DNA from 3 places in the Marinobacter sp. KMM 10035 genome. Region 3 is predicted to be linked to each of the others. Evidence: predicted binding sites of a transcription regulator. Region 3 holds the regulator's gene; each other region holds the start of a gene.
The links. Region 3 encodes LexA, which represses DNA repair genes until DNA is damaged. Its sites were predicted from a motif close to CTGTNTNNNNANACAG; they were not measured.

Region 1 (3,276 bases), 760 kb from region 3:
TGGGACCGCTGGCATCTGCAGTGATGTACGGCAGGTTAACGTCGGTCTGTTGGCTGCTGGAAAGCTCAATCTTCGCTTTCTCGCCCGCTTCTTTCAGGCGCTGCATGGCCAACGAGTCGCCGCGCAGATCAATACCACTGTCTTTCTTGAACTGGTCAGCCAGGAATTCGATGATTTTCATATCGAAATCTTCACCACCCAGGAAGGTGTCACCGTTGGTAGCCAGAACTTCAAACTGGTGCTCGCCATCAACATCAGCAATTTCGATAATGGAGAGGTCGAAGGTACCACCACCCAAGTCATAAACTGCAACCGTGCGGTCGCCGGTCTTCTTGTCCAGACCATAAGCCAGGGCAGCAGCGGTCGGCTCGTTGATGATGCGCTTTACTTCCAGACCTGCAATTCGGCCAGCATCTTTAGTGGCCTGACGCTGACTGTCATTAAAGTAAGCCGGAACGGTGATTACCGCTTCCGTTACCTTCTCGCCCAGATAGTCTTCTGCAGTCTTCTTCATCTTCTTCAGAATTTCTGCAGACACCTGGGGAGGCGCCATTTTCTGACCTTTAACTTCTACCCACGCATCGCCGTTATCTGCTTCGGCAACTTTGTAGGGCACCATCTTGATGTCTTTCTGAACAACGTCATCTTTGAATCGACGACCAATCAGTCGCTTGATGGCATAAATGGTGTTCTGTGGGTTAGTGACCGCTTGGCGCTTGGCTGACTGACCCACCAGAATTTCATTGTCATCGGTGTAGGCAATGATTGACGGGGTAGTGCGATCACCCTCGGCGTTTTCGATAACCCGGACCTTGTCGCCATCCATGATGGCAACACACGAGTTGGTGGTTCCAAGGTCAATTCCGATAATCCTGCTCATTTAATCACTCCAGTTCTTCTGAATGCGGTACTTAATGGTTGCCCGGAAAACATGAATCCGGTTAGTTTTGCTTAATGGCTATATTGGCGCTTTGGGTAGCTTTTCAAGCCTGCTCGTCAATTTTTGGTGCATCCTGAGCCTTGGCCACCATCACCATTGCAGGACGCACTACGCGCCCGTTCAGCAGATAGCCTTTCTGGATTACCGCTACCACGCTGTTTGGCTCAGCATTTGGTGCAGGCACCATCGACATGGCTTCGTGCTGCTGGGGATCAAATGGCTCACCCACCGGGTTCAGGGGCTCAACATTGAACTTCTTCAAGCTCGAAACAAACAGATTGAGCGTCATTTCAACGCCCTGACGGATAGAAGCCACCAACTCACCAGCACCTTCCTGGCCTTCCGTGCTCTCAACCGCCTTCTCAAGACTGTCTGCTACAGGTAGCAGCTCTTTAACGAACTTCTCCAACGCAAACTTGTGCGCCTTCTCAACATCCATCTCCGCACGGCGACGCACGTTCTGCATTTCCGCATGCAAGCGCAGCATTTGCTCTTGTGAATCCTGCAGCTGCTCTTTCAGGGAATCCAGCTCGGAAACCTCTTCCTGCTCCACTCCCTGCTCGCCAGACTGCGCATCTTCAGCAGCGGCATTGGCGGCTTCATTCAACTCATCCAACTGTTCGTTGCGGTTTTCTTCGGTGCTCATGGATACTCCTGCCAGATCTTCGGCGGCCGGCCTAAACGCGGCCAATTGAACATAGGCTCTGACTCGACGGAGCCAGAAGAATGCTATTGCGAACCGATATGGGGCTCACCGCTCAGGTTTCAACCATTAAATCCCCCATTCCTGAAGAAAAAATCAGCCAAATGATTGCAAACCCGAAAACCCCTGTATATATTCACAGTCACTGTATGAACGAACAGTACATTTTCAAGAGCGGAGGTTTTCTGCATGCTCACACAGCTCACTGTTTCCAACTACGCGATCGCCGAAAGAGTAGAACTGCAAATCAGCAAGGGCATGACGGCCCTCACTGGTGAAACAGGAGCGGGCAAATCCATTGTGCTGGATGCACTGGGGTTAGCCATGGGTGGGCGCGCCGATGCCGGCGCTGTGCGCCATGGCGCCAAGCGTGCAGACATTACGGCCACCTTCGATGTTTCGAGCATCCCGGACGCTCTGCGGTGGCTGGAAAGCCATGAACTGGATGACGACAGCGATTGCATTCTGCGCCGGGTCATCAGCAAGGACGGACGGTCACGCGCGTATATTAACGGCCAACCTTGCCCTTTGGCGCACCTGAAAGACCTGGGCGGACTGCTGATGGATATCCATAGCCAGCATCAGCACCAATCACTCCTACGAAAAGAAACCCACCGCAAGCTGATCGATGAATACGCAGGCGCTGAAGATCTTGCCAATCAGACCCGTGAAGCATGGAAAAGCTGGAACCAGATTCGCACAAAACTGATCGAACGCCAGCAAAATGCGGAGGAGTCGGAAGCCCGACTACAACTGCTGCGCTACCAAGTGGAGGAGCTCGATCGCCTTGCACTGAATGAAGGAGAGCAGGAGGAACTTGAGCAAGAGCAGGCACAACTGAGCCAGGCCGATGCCATTCTTCATAATAGCCACCAGGCAGCTTTGCTGTGCACAGAAGATGAAACCAGCGCCGCAGGTTTATTGCGCCAAGCGCTGCAGCAACTAGAACAGTTGCCGGTCGAAATACCTGCGCTGGCCGACACAATTCAAATGCTCAACGAAGCACAAATTCAGATCAGCGAAGCCGGCGACAACCTCCGCCACTTTGTGGATGACTATGAAGCAGACCCAGCCCGACTGACCGAAGTAGAGGACAGGCTGAGCGCGATCTACCAGATGGCCCGCAAACACCGCATCAACCCCGAGGAACTCCCGGAATTTCACTTGCGGCAAAGTGCAGAACTGGCGGAACTGGACGGCGGCGAAGGCAGTCTGGAACAACTGGGAATGGATCTTGAAAGCCACCGCACGGCGTTCAATGAACTGGCCGGCAAGCTTTCTGGCATTCGTTCCAAAGCAGCAGGGGAGCTGGATCAACGCATCGCAAGTGAGCTTGCCCAGCTAAGCATGCCGTCGGTTCAGTTTGTTACTCACCTGAGCAATAACAATCAGAACGAGCCAGCACCTCACGGGCTGGAAGAAGTAGAATTTTTGGTAAGCGCCAACCCAGGGCAACCGGCAAGGCCTTTGGCAAAAGTTGCTTCCGGCGGCGAACTTTCACGAATCAGCTTGGCAATTCAAGTGGTGGTTGCGCAAACATCCACCACACCAACCCTGATCTTTGACGAAGTTGACGTGGGCATTGGCGGCGGTACCGCAGAGGTGGTCGGCAAACTGCTACGTTCGTTGGGTG
Region 2 (3,276 bases), on a different contig from region 3:
CCTGCCCGCCGGGTGCCTCCCGCCCAAGAAACCGTTTAACGGTCAGGCGCAACGATGCGACCGGAGCTTTAAGTGGCTGCTGTTCAAATCGCAGGTTAATTAGGCTCAAAAATGCCTCCGCGCGGTGTTCTGGGCCGGAAGTGCGAATGCGAAGGCACGTGGGTTCCCCGTGCCGATGCTGGAGCACTAACAATAAACAATCAGTATCCTGCTGGCGCCAACACAGATCTTTTTCCAGTTCAGAGAGCATGCGGTGCAATGGAAAAAGCAGCCCTTGTGAGTGCTCTATATCCTGTACAAAGTCTGCTTGTTGCCGGAAATGATGTGGCGGTTGCCAAGGGGCCTGAGGATCCGCTCTGGAGCCCTGGATTTTCTGGATAGTCGCCAAAGTTTCCGGGGATAGTCGCCGTGCCATTTCTGCCGGGGGTAAACCGAAGACTTCACCAAGAGTGCTCAAGCCGAGCCGTTTTAAGCGTGTGCTGGTGCGCGCATCAAACTCCGCAGCTTGCAGTGGCAGTCTGCCTAGAGTCTGGAGTATCTGGGCTGTGTCAGATGTGCATTCACCCATGCTATTGCGTGCAATAAGCCCTGCTGCCAAGGGTGTGTGGCCTATGCCCATCCAGGCTGTAAGCTGACGTTCGTGCAGTACTTCTTCTATTGTTCTCCAAGCTGCCGGAAGGCCACCGTACAATCGCTGCAGACTGCCGATTTCAGCCAACAAACCGTTAGGCGGAACCAGCACAATATGAGCTGCATAGCGATACATCCAGAGAGCCTGGTCTTCCAGAATGCGGGCTTCTTGTGGTTGGTCTGCTCTTACTATTCCCAGATCCGGCACAAGGCTGACGGCCGTTTTTAGCCGCATGCCAGCTTTCACGCCCAGATCCCGGGCGGCAGGGCAGGCCTGTATTACCTTCTGTCCGGAACCTTGCACAATCACCAGCGCCGCGACGTTTTCACCGGAGCGGCGAATGTGATCCAGCAGCAGGTGAGGGAAGTGCAAATGCAGCCAAAGCATAGAAGTTACCGTGCTGCCTCAGGCCATGGGCCTTGAACCACGCGGGGCGCTTCATGGTGAGACAGGCTTGCCCGATGAGCTATGGCAAGCGAGCAGCGTTGGCCCGGCCAGCTGCCGCGGCGTTTGACCACATTCACTTTCAGGCCCTGCTGATGGTCAGGCTCCAGCTCAAGGCGCAATGCAGCGGGGGAGTTTTGTTCCACGTAGTGGCGCTCACGAAAAAGCACGCAAACATTGCTTCCAGCTTCAGCCGCCAACTGCAAACGCCGGACTTCCCGAGCAGCCAGTTTGCCGGGCCAAGCGATAACCAGGCCGGTAACCGGGGAACGTAGACAGTTTTCCAGAGTCCAGAGAAAATCGTCTTTATCATCGGTGTGAATCATGATGACCTGATCCAGGTTGATGCATTCTCGCGCCAGTGCCGGAGCATAGGGTGTGTATGGCGGATTCAGCCAGAACACCGTTTTGCCATCTTGCGAGAGTCTCTGCATTAGTGGCACTAACAGGGTCAGCTCACCGATACCAGGCGCATCCATAAGGCACTCGCTCAAGGCGCCTCGGGGCCAACCAAGTCCACCAAGTTGATTGTCCAAGGCCTGATAACCGGTCGGTTCTGCCGGTTGAGTGGTTTTGTTGTGTTTGTGTCCCTGCCAAACACGGGCATCCTGCATTAGCGTGTTAAGAAGCTCGCTCATGGTGTAATCTCGGAATACTGTTTAAATATACAGTATTCCGAAGAGGGGCCGATTTCAAGACGCCGGTTGATAAAATGTATGACCGGGCCCATCTTGTATTATGTGTAGCGGTAGAGAATTCGGATATCGGCTCGGAGGTTTTGCATGAGTGGACTGGCTGAACTGCGTTGTGAGGCGTGTAGTGCGAACGCCCCCAAGGTAACTGATGAAGAGAAACGGTCACTGCATAAAGACGTTCAGGAGTGGGACATTCTCAGTGTTGATGGCGAAGAACAATTACGCCGGGTATTTAAATTCAGGAATTTTGCTCAGGCCCTGGCGTTTACCAACACGGTAGGGGAGCTGGCTGAGGAAGAAAATCATCATCCGGCCATTTTGCTGGAATATGGGAAGGCGACCATAAGCTGGTGGACCCACTCAATCGGTGGGTTGCACAAGAATGATTTTATCATGGCAGCGAGAACAGACTCGGCTTACCACTGATCGTCTTTTTTTTCCTCGGCTTCAAGTTCCGCCTTGCGCTTGCGGACTTTTTCCAGCTTGTCTTTGGGAATGCTCATTTTTCTGGCTGAGTCCCGAAGCATGAATAAACTGCCCAGAATCAGACCCAAGGCGGCGAGTATAAAAATCCAGCCTATCATTGGCATACGTCAGGCTCCTTTTTAGTTGGAGTAGTATTGTTGAAATGGCTTTCTCTATAGTGGCATGTCCCGGCCGGGTTGGCGGCACATTCCACCCCTTATAAAGCATTATGGCAGTGTCTGCCGAAAACAGGAGTGCTACCAGGTGGCAAAACTATTACAGATCGATTTTCCTTTCACGGGTCCGTTTGGTTCAGAAATGGCTGAGGCGCTAAGAGATCTCGCCGTTTCCATCACGGAAGAGCCCGGTTTTATCTGGAAAATCTGGACGGAAAATGAGTCTGAAAAAGATGCGGGCGGTATTTATCTTTTTAAAACGGAAGAGACTGCGCAAGCCTATCTTGAGAAACACACAGCAAGGCTTAAGGAGCTGGGTGTTGAAAAGGTTTACGCCAAGATCTTTGATGTAAACGAGGCATTATCCAAGATTACAGCAGGGCCGATTTGAAACTCTGGTATCCCCATAGATCCGTAGTAAACAAACAGCATTTAAGGAGTCCGATATAATGAGCGATCCCAGTTATGTTCCCCCTAAAGTCTGGAAGTGGGAATCTGCCAGCGGTGGTGCATTTGCAAATATTAACCGCCCTATTGCAGGCCCTACTCACGAGAAGGATCTGCCGATTGGCAAGCATCCTTTTCAGCTCTATTCACTGGCGACACCAAACGGTGTAAAAGTCACAATAATGCTGGAAGAGCTGCTGGAGCTGGGCATCAGCGAGGCGGAATACGATGCCTGGTTGGTTCGCATTAATGAAGGTGAGCAGTTCGGTAGCGGGTTTGTGGATGTGAATCCCAACTCCAAGATTCCCGCGTTGATGGATCACTCGCAGGACCCTGCTGTTCGTGTGTTTGAGTCTGGTTCCATACTGCTTTATCTGGCTGAGAAGTTTGATAAGTTTCTGCCGTCGGATATCACTGC
Region 3 (3,276 bases):
ATCGGCTCCGCATTCCTTACCCCTCCAGACAACCCAATAACCCAAGACGAAGCATGCTTTTTGCCAAATTCAAACGCCCGTTTCAAGTCATTAATTGTGTTTTATTGTCACCTGGGCGCAAGTCTGAAGGGGGATAAAGAAATCTGCAAACCAAAATGGTAGAATGGCTGATTAATTAAGGTGAGCGCTCGATGGCTTCTCAATGGTATTCGCTGGTTTCACAAAAATTGTTTCTTGCCAGCACGTTACTTGATGTCGCGGCCCAAACTGCGATTACAGGAAGTTCGGCGCCACCGCAAAAATTGCAACAGGAAGCAGCAACACAAGGCTCTATCGAGCTACTACTGAGGGCAAAGCGGTTATTGCTGGTAATGATTGCCAAGTTTTACCAGAAGCGCCCAAACGGACCCTTGTCTCTCGCAGAACTCGCCAGCCTTATTGGCGATGAGGCCTCAGAAATTGAGTTGCTTACCGCCCTCGAGCGGGACAGCGGAAGCTGGTGGAGCCACATTGAGCAACTCGAAACTGCTCAGAACAGCCCGCCCGCGACACGGAAGACGGTGAGTTCAGAAAACATTATTGCCGTCTCAACAGAGCTTGGGCCAGACCGCTCAGCCCAAGCTCTCAGAAGAACGCTGAAAGCCATGAAACAGTTTACCGACAATCTGGAAGCGCAGCACGGCGAGTGGTAACCCCTACCGAGCACACAGCCTCAGGTTCTCAACATTAAAAGGTTATTGAAATGTCACCATCGTTTTTTGAAATTGTACAACTGAACAACGGCGATTACGCCCTGCGGCGCATCGATGACGACAACGCGCCATTGGTCAAAATTTCGTTTTCAGATGAAGCCCGTGAAATGATGGGAGATCGGGATATGTCTGTGGCCAAAGCCATGATTGCAGCTGGAATAGAAGCCGCCGGAACTGTCTCTCACGACATCGACTGGGAGGATGACGAGCTGGACATTTCAGACACCCAGCCCGCATACACCCTTCATTAAGACCAGGCTCAACGCTGCCTGAGAACAACCCCGTGGCTGTTACCTTTAGCAGCTGCTTCCTGCAAGGAGGCAAACGCTGTTTTACCCAGCTTTCCTGTCCACATAACTACTGCGTGGCAGGTACCCGCGCTGAGAGCTATTTCAGCAAGTTGGCGAGCCGGGTGTTCAGCGGTGGAGCGTAGAACCAGCAGTTCACCGGTCACAATGCCGTGCATCTTCTGCCACTTACTCACCAGCGCCTGGGGCGGGTCTATCCACGCCAGCCAGCGTTTCTCCTGGTTCAGCTGAGTCAGCATTGGCAATAGCAACTGGAAGTTCTCTACCTGCCCTTCCGGGAGAATGATTTCCGTCACATTGCCAGCCGGCTTGGTGCTTTCCACATCGGGCTTGTGCCGAGCCCGAATAACCGTGCGCTGTTTCGGGGCTGCGTATTCCGATATCAGGCCTGGCATAACGCTCTGCTGCCACGCAATATTCTGATTAAAACTTAACTGTTCCATAAATTACCCGCCTTTCAATGCGTCTGTGGTTATGCCCGCCCGATCAGTGCAGATCGGAACGCCGGATAACACCCACACCCAGCCCTTCAATAAACAATTCCTGCTCTTTCAGGTCGATTTCTATCGGCGAAAACTCTTCGTTTTCGGCGATCAGATAGACTTTCGAACCTTCTTTTTTAAAACGTTTCACAGTCACTTCATCACCCACCCGGGCCACGACCACCTGGCCGTTATGAACATCCTGAGTACTGTGTACAGCAAGCAGGTCACCATCAAGAATCCCGATATCCTTCATGCTCATACCTCTGACTCGAAGCAGATAGTCAGCGGACGGCGAGAAGAATTCCGGCTTCAGTGTGCAATGCTCTTCAACGTGCTCCTGCGCCAGAATAGGACTGCCCGCAGCTACCTGGCCAATTACCGGCAGGCCTGGATCTTCAGCAACTTCAGGCAAGCGGATTCCCCTGCTGGCACCTGGAACCATTTCGATGGCACCCTTACGCGCCAGTGCTCGCAAGTGCTCTTCCGCAGCGTTCGCCGAACGGAACCCCATCTCTGTCGCAATTTCTGCACGTGTAGGTGGATAGCCGGTTTCGTCTACAGATCGACGAATAATTTCCAGTACCTGAGTCTGTCTTGCTGTCAGCTTCATTGTTTCGCTGCTCCGCTTGCTGCATGCAGGGCTTATACAAGCCGGGTCTTATAAGAGATGGCGTATACAGTGATTCAACCATCCTGTTTTTTTATACAGTTAAATCACTATATACAGTGTTTTATCCAGTGTAAAGCCAAGCACTTCATTTTCTTGAAGCCCCCTGACTGGTAAGGCTTTGGTAGTGTGATAAAGTTAAAAACCTCACACTCCGCCTTTAGAGAGAACCATGAATCGAATCATCACGTTAAACATGCCAGACATTGCCAAAACAGCCGACGGGAAAGAGCGCCGGGTGGGTGTGGAGATTGAATTGTCCGGTTTGGGGTATCAGGAGCTCGTAGATCTGGCTGGCGAATTGTTGGGCGGTAAATCAAAACCGGAGTCCCGCTATGTAAGCACGCTTGAAACACCCTTTGGTCATTTTATTATCGAGTTGGACTCAGACCCAATCAAGGATCTGGACCTCGCAGACGACCGCTTACCCCAACCCATTCGGGAACTTGGCGGGCAAGCAATGGAGGTTATAGACGCAGCGGCTGAACTGATTGTGCCGCTGGAGATTGTCAGCCCGCCCATGGAGTTTTCAGACTTGTGCCAGATTGAGACTCTGGTCGACGAGCTCAGGGAGGCGGGTGCACTGGGTAGCAGAAACGCGATCTATTTTGCATTCGGCTTACAGCTCAACCCTGAATTGCCGGATCTCAAGCCGACAACACTCGTGCGCTACTATCAGGCGTTTGCAGTGTTATATGAATGGCTAAAGGCGCGCCATCAGCTGGACATCAGCAGAAAATTTACGCCATATATTGAGCCATGGAGCAGCAAGTACACTGACCTGTTGATTGAGGACGACTATGTGCCAGATCAGCGGCAGATGATGGTGGATTATCTCGAATCCAACCCCACACGAAACCGGGCGCTGGATCTGTTGCCCCTGTTCGCGCATCTCGACAAATCGCTGCTCGACGAATACGTCGAAGACCCCCGTATTAAAAGCAGGCCCACCCTGCACTACAGACTTCCGGACTGTGACATCGACAATCCTGAATGGCATTTTTCTACTGTCTGGAATGATTGGGTCGTAGTCGAACAACTGGCGAATCATGCTGAGGATTTGA

Region 1: recN (DNA repair protein RecN) is a predicted target of LexA. The motif match lies at 1,789-1,804, and genes of this name have one in related genera.
Region 2: imuA (translesion DNA synthesis-associated protein ImuA) is a predicted target of LexA. The motif match lies at 1,731-1,746, and genes of this name have one in related genera.

What each region holds. Positions count from the first base shown of each region.
Region 1 covers NZ_JBBVMG010000001.1:1,137,324-1,140,599, reverse strand. Annotated here, with positions in the region: gene dnaK (molecular chaperone DnaK) at 1-880, opposite strand, end outside; gene grpE (nucleotide exchange factor GrpE) at 984-1,586, opposite strand; gene recN (DNA repair protein RecN) at 1,833-3,276, shown strand, end outside.
Region 2 covers NZ_JBBVMG010000002.1:189,775-193,050, reverse strand. Annotated here, with positions in the region: gene AADB16_RS12865 (Y-family DNA polymerase) at 1-1,018, opposite strand, end outside; gene imuA (translesion DNA synthesis-associated protein ImuA) at 1,024-1,713, opposite strand; gene AADB16_RS12855 (4a-hydroxytetrahydrobiopterin dehydratase) at 1,858-2,196, shown strand; gene AADB16_RS12850 (DUF2897 family protein) at 2,187-2,360, opposite strand; gene AADB16_RS12845 (monooxygenase) at 2,500-2,802, shown strand; gene yghU (glutathione-dependent disulfide-bond oxidoreductase) at 2,861-3,276, shown strand, end outside.
Region 3 covers NZ_JBBVMG010000001.1:1,896,892-1,900,167, reverse strand. Annotated here, with positions in the region: gene AADB16_RS08535 (DUF1329 domain-containing protein) at 1-13, opposite strand, end outside; gene AADB16_RS08530 (DUF6586 family protein) at 192-692, shown strand; gene AADB16_RS08525 (hypothetical protein) at 743-1,003, shown strand; gene AADB16_RS08520 (cell division inhibitor SulA) at 1,012-1,503, opposite strand; gene lexA (transcriptional repressor LexA) at 1,547-2,155, opposite strand; gene AADB16_RS08510 (amidoligase family protein) at 2,385-3,276, shown strand, end outside.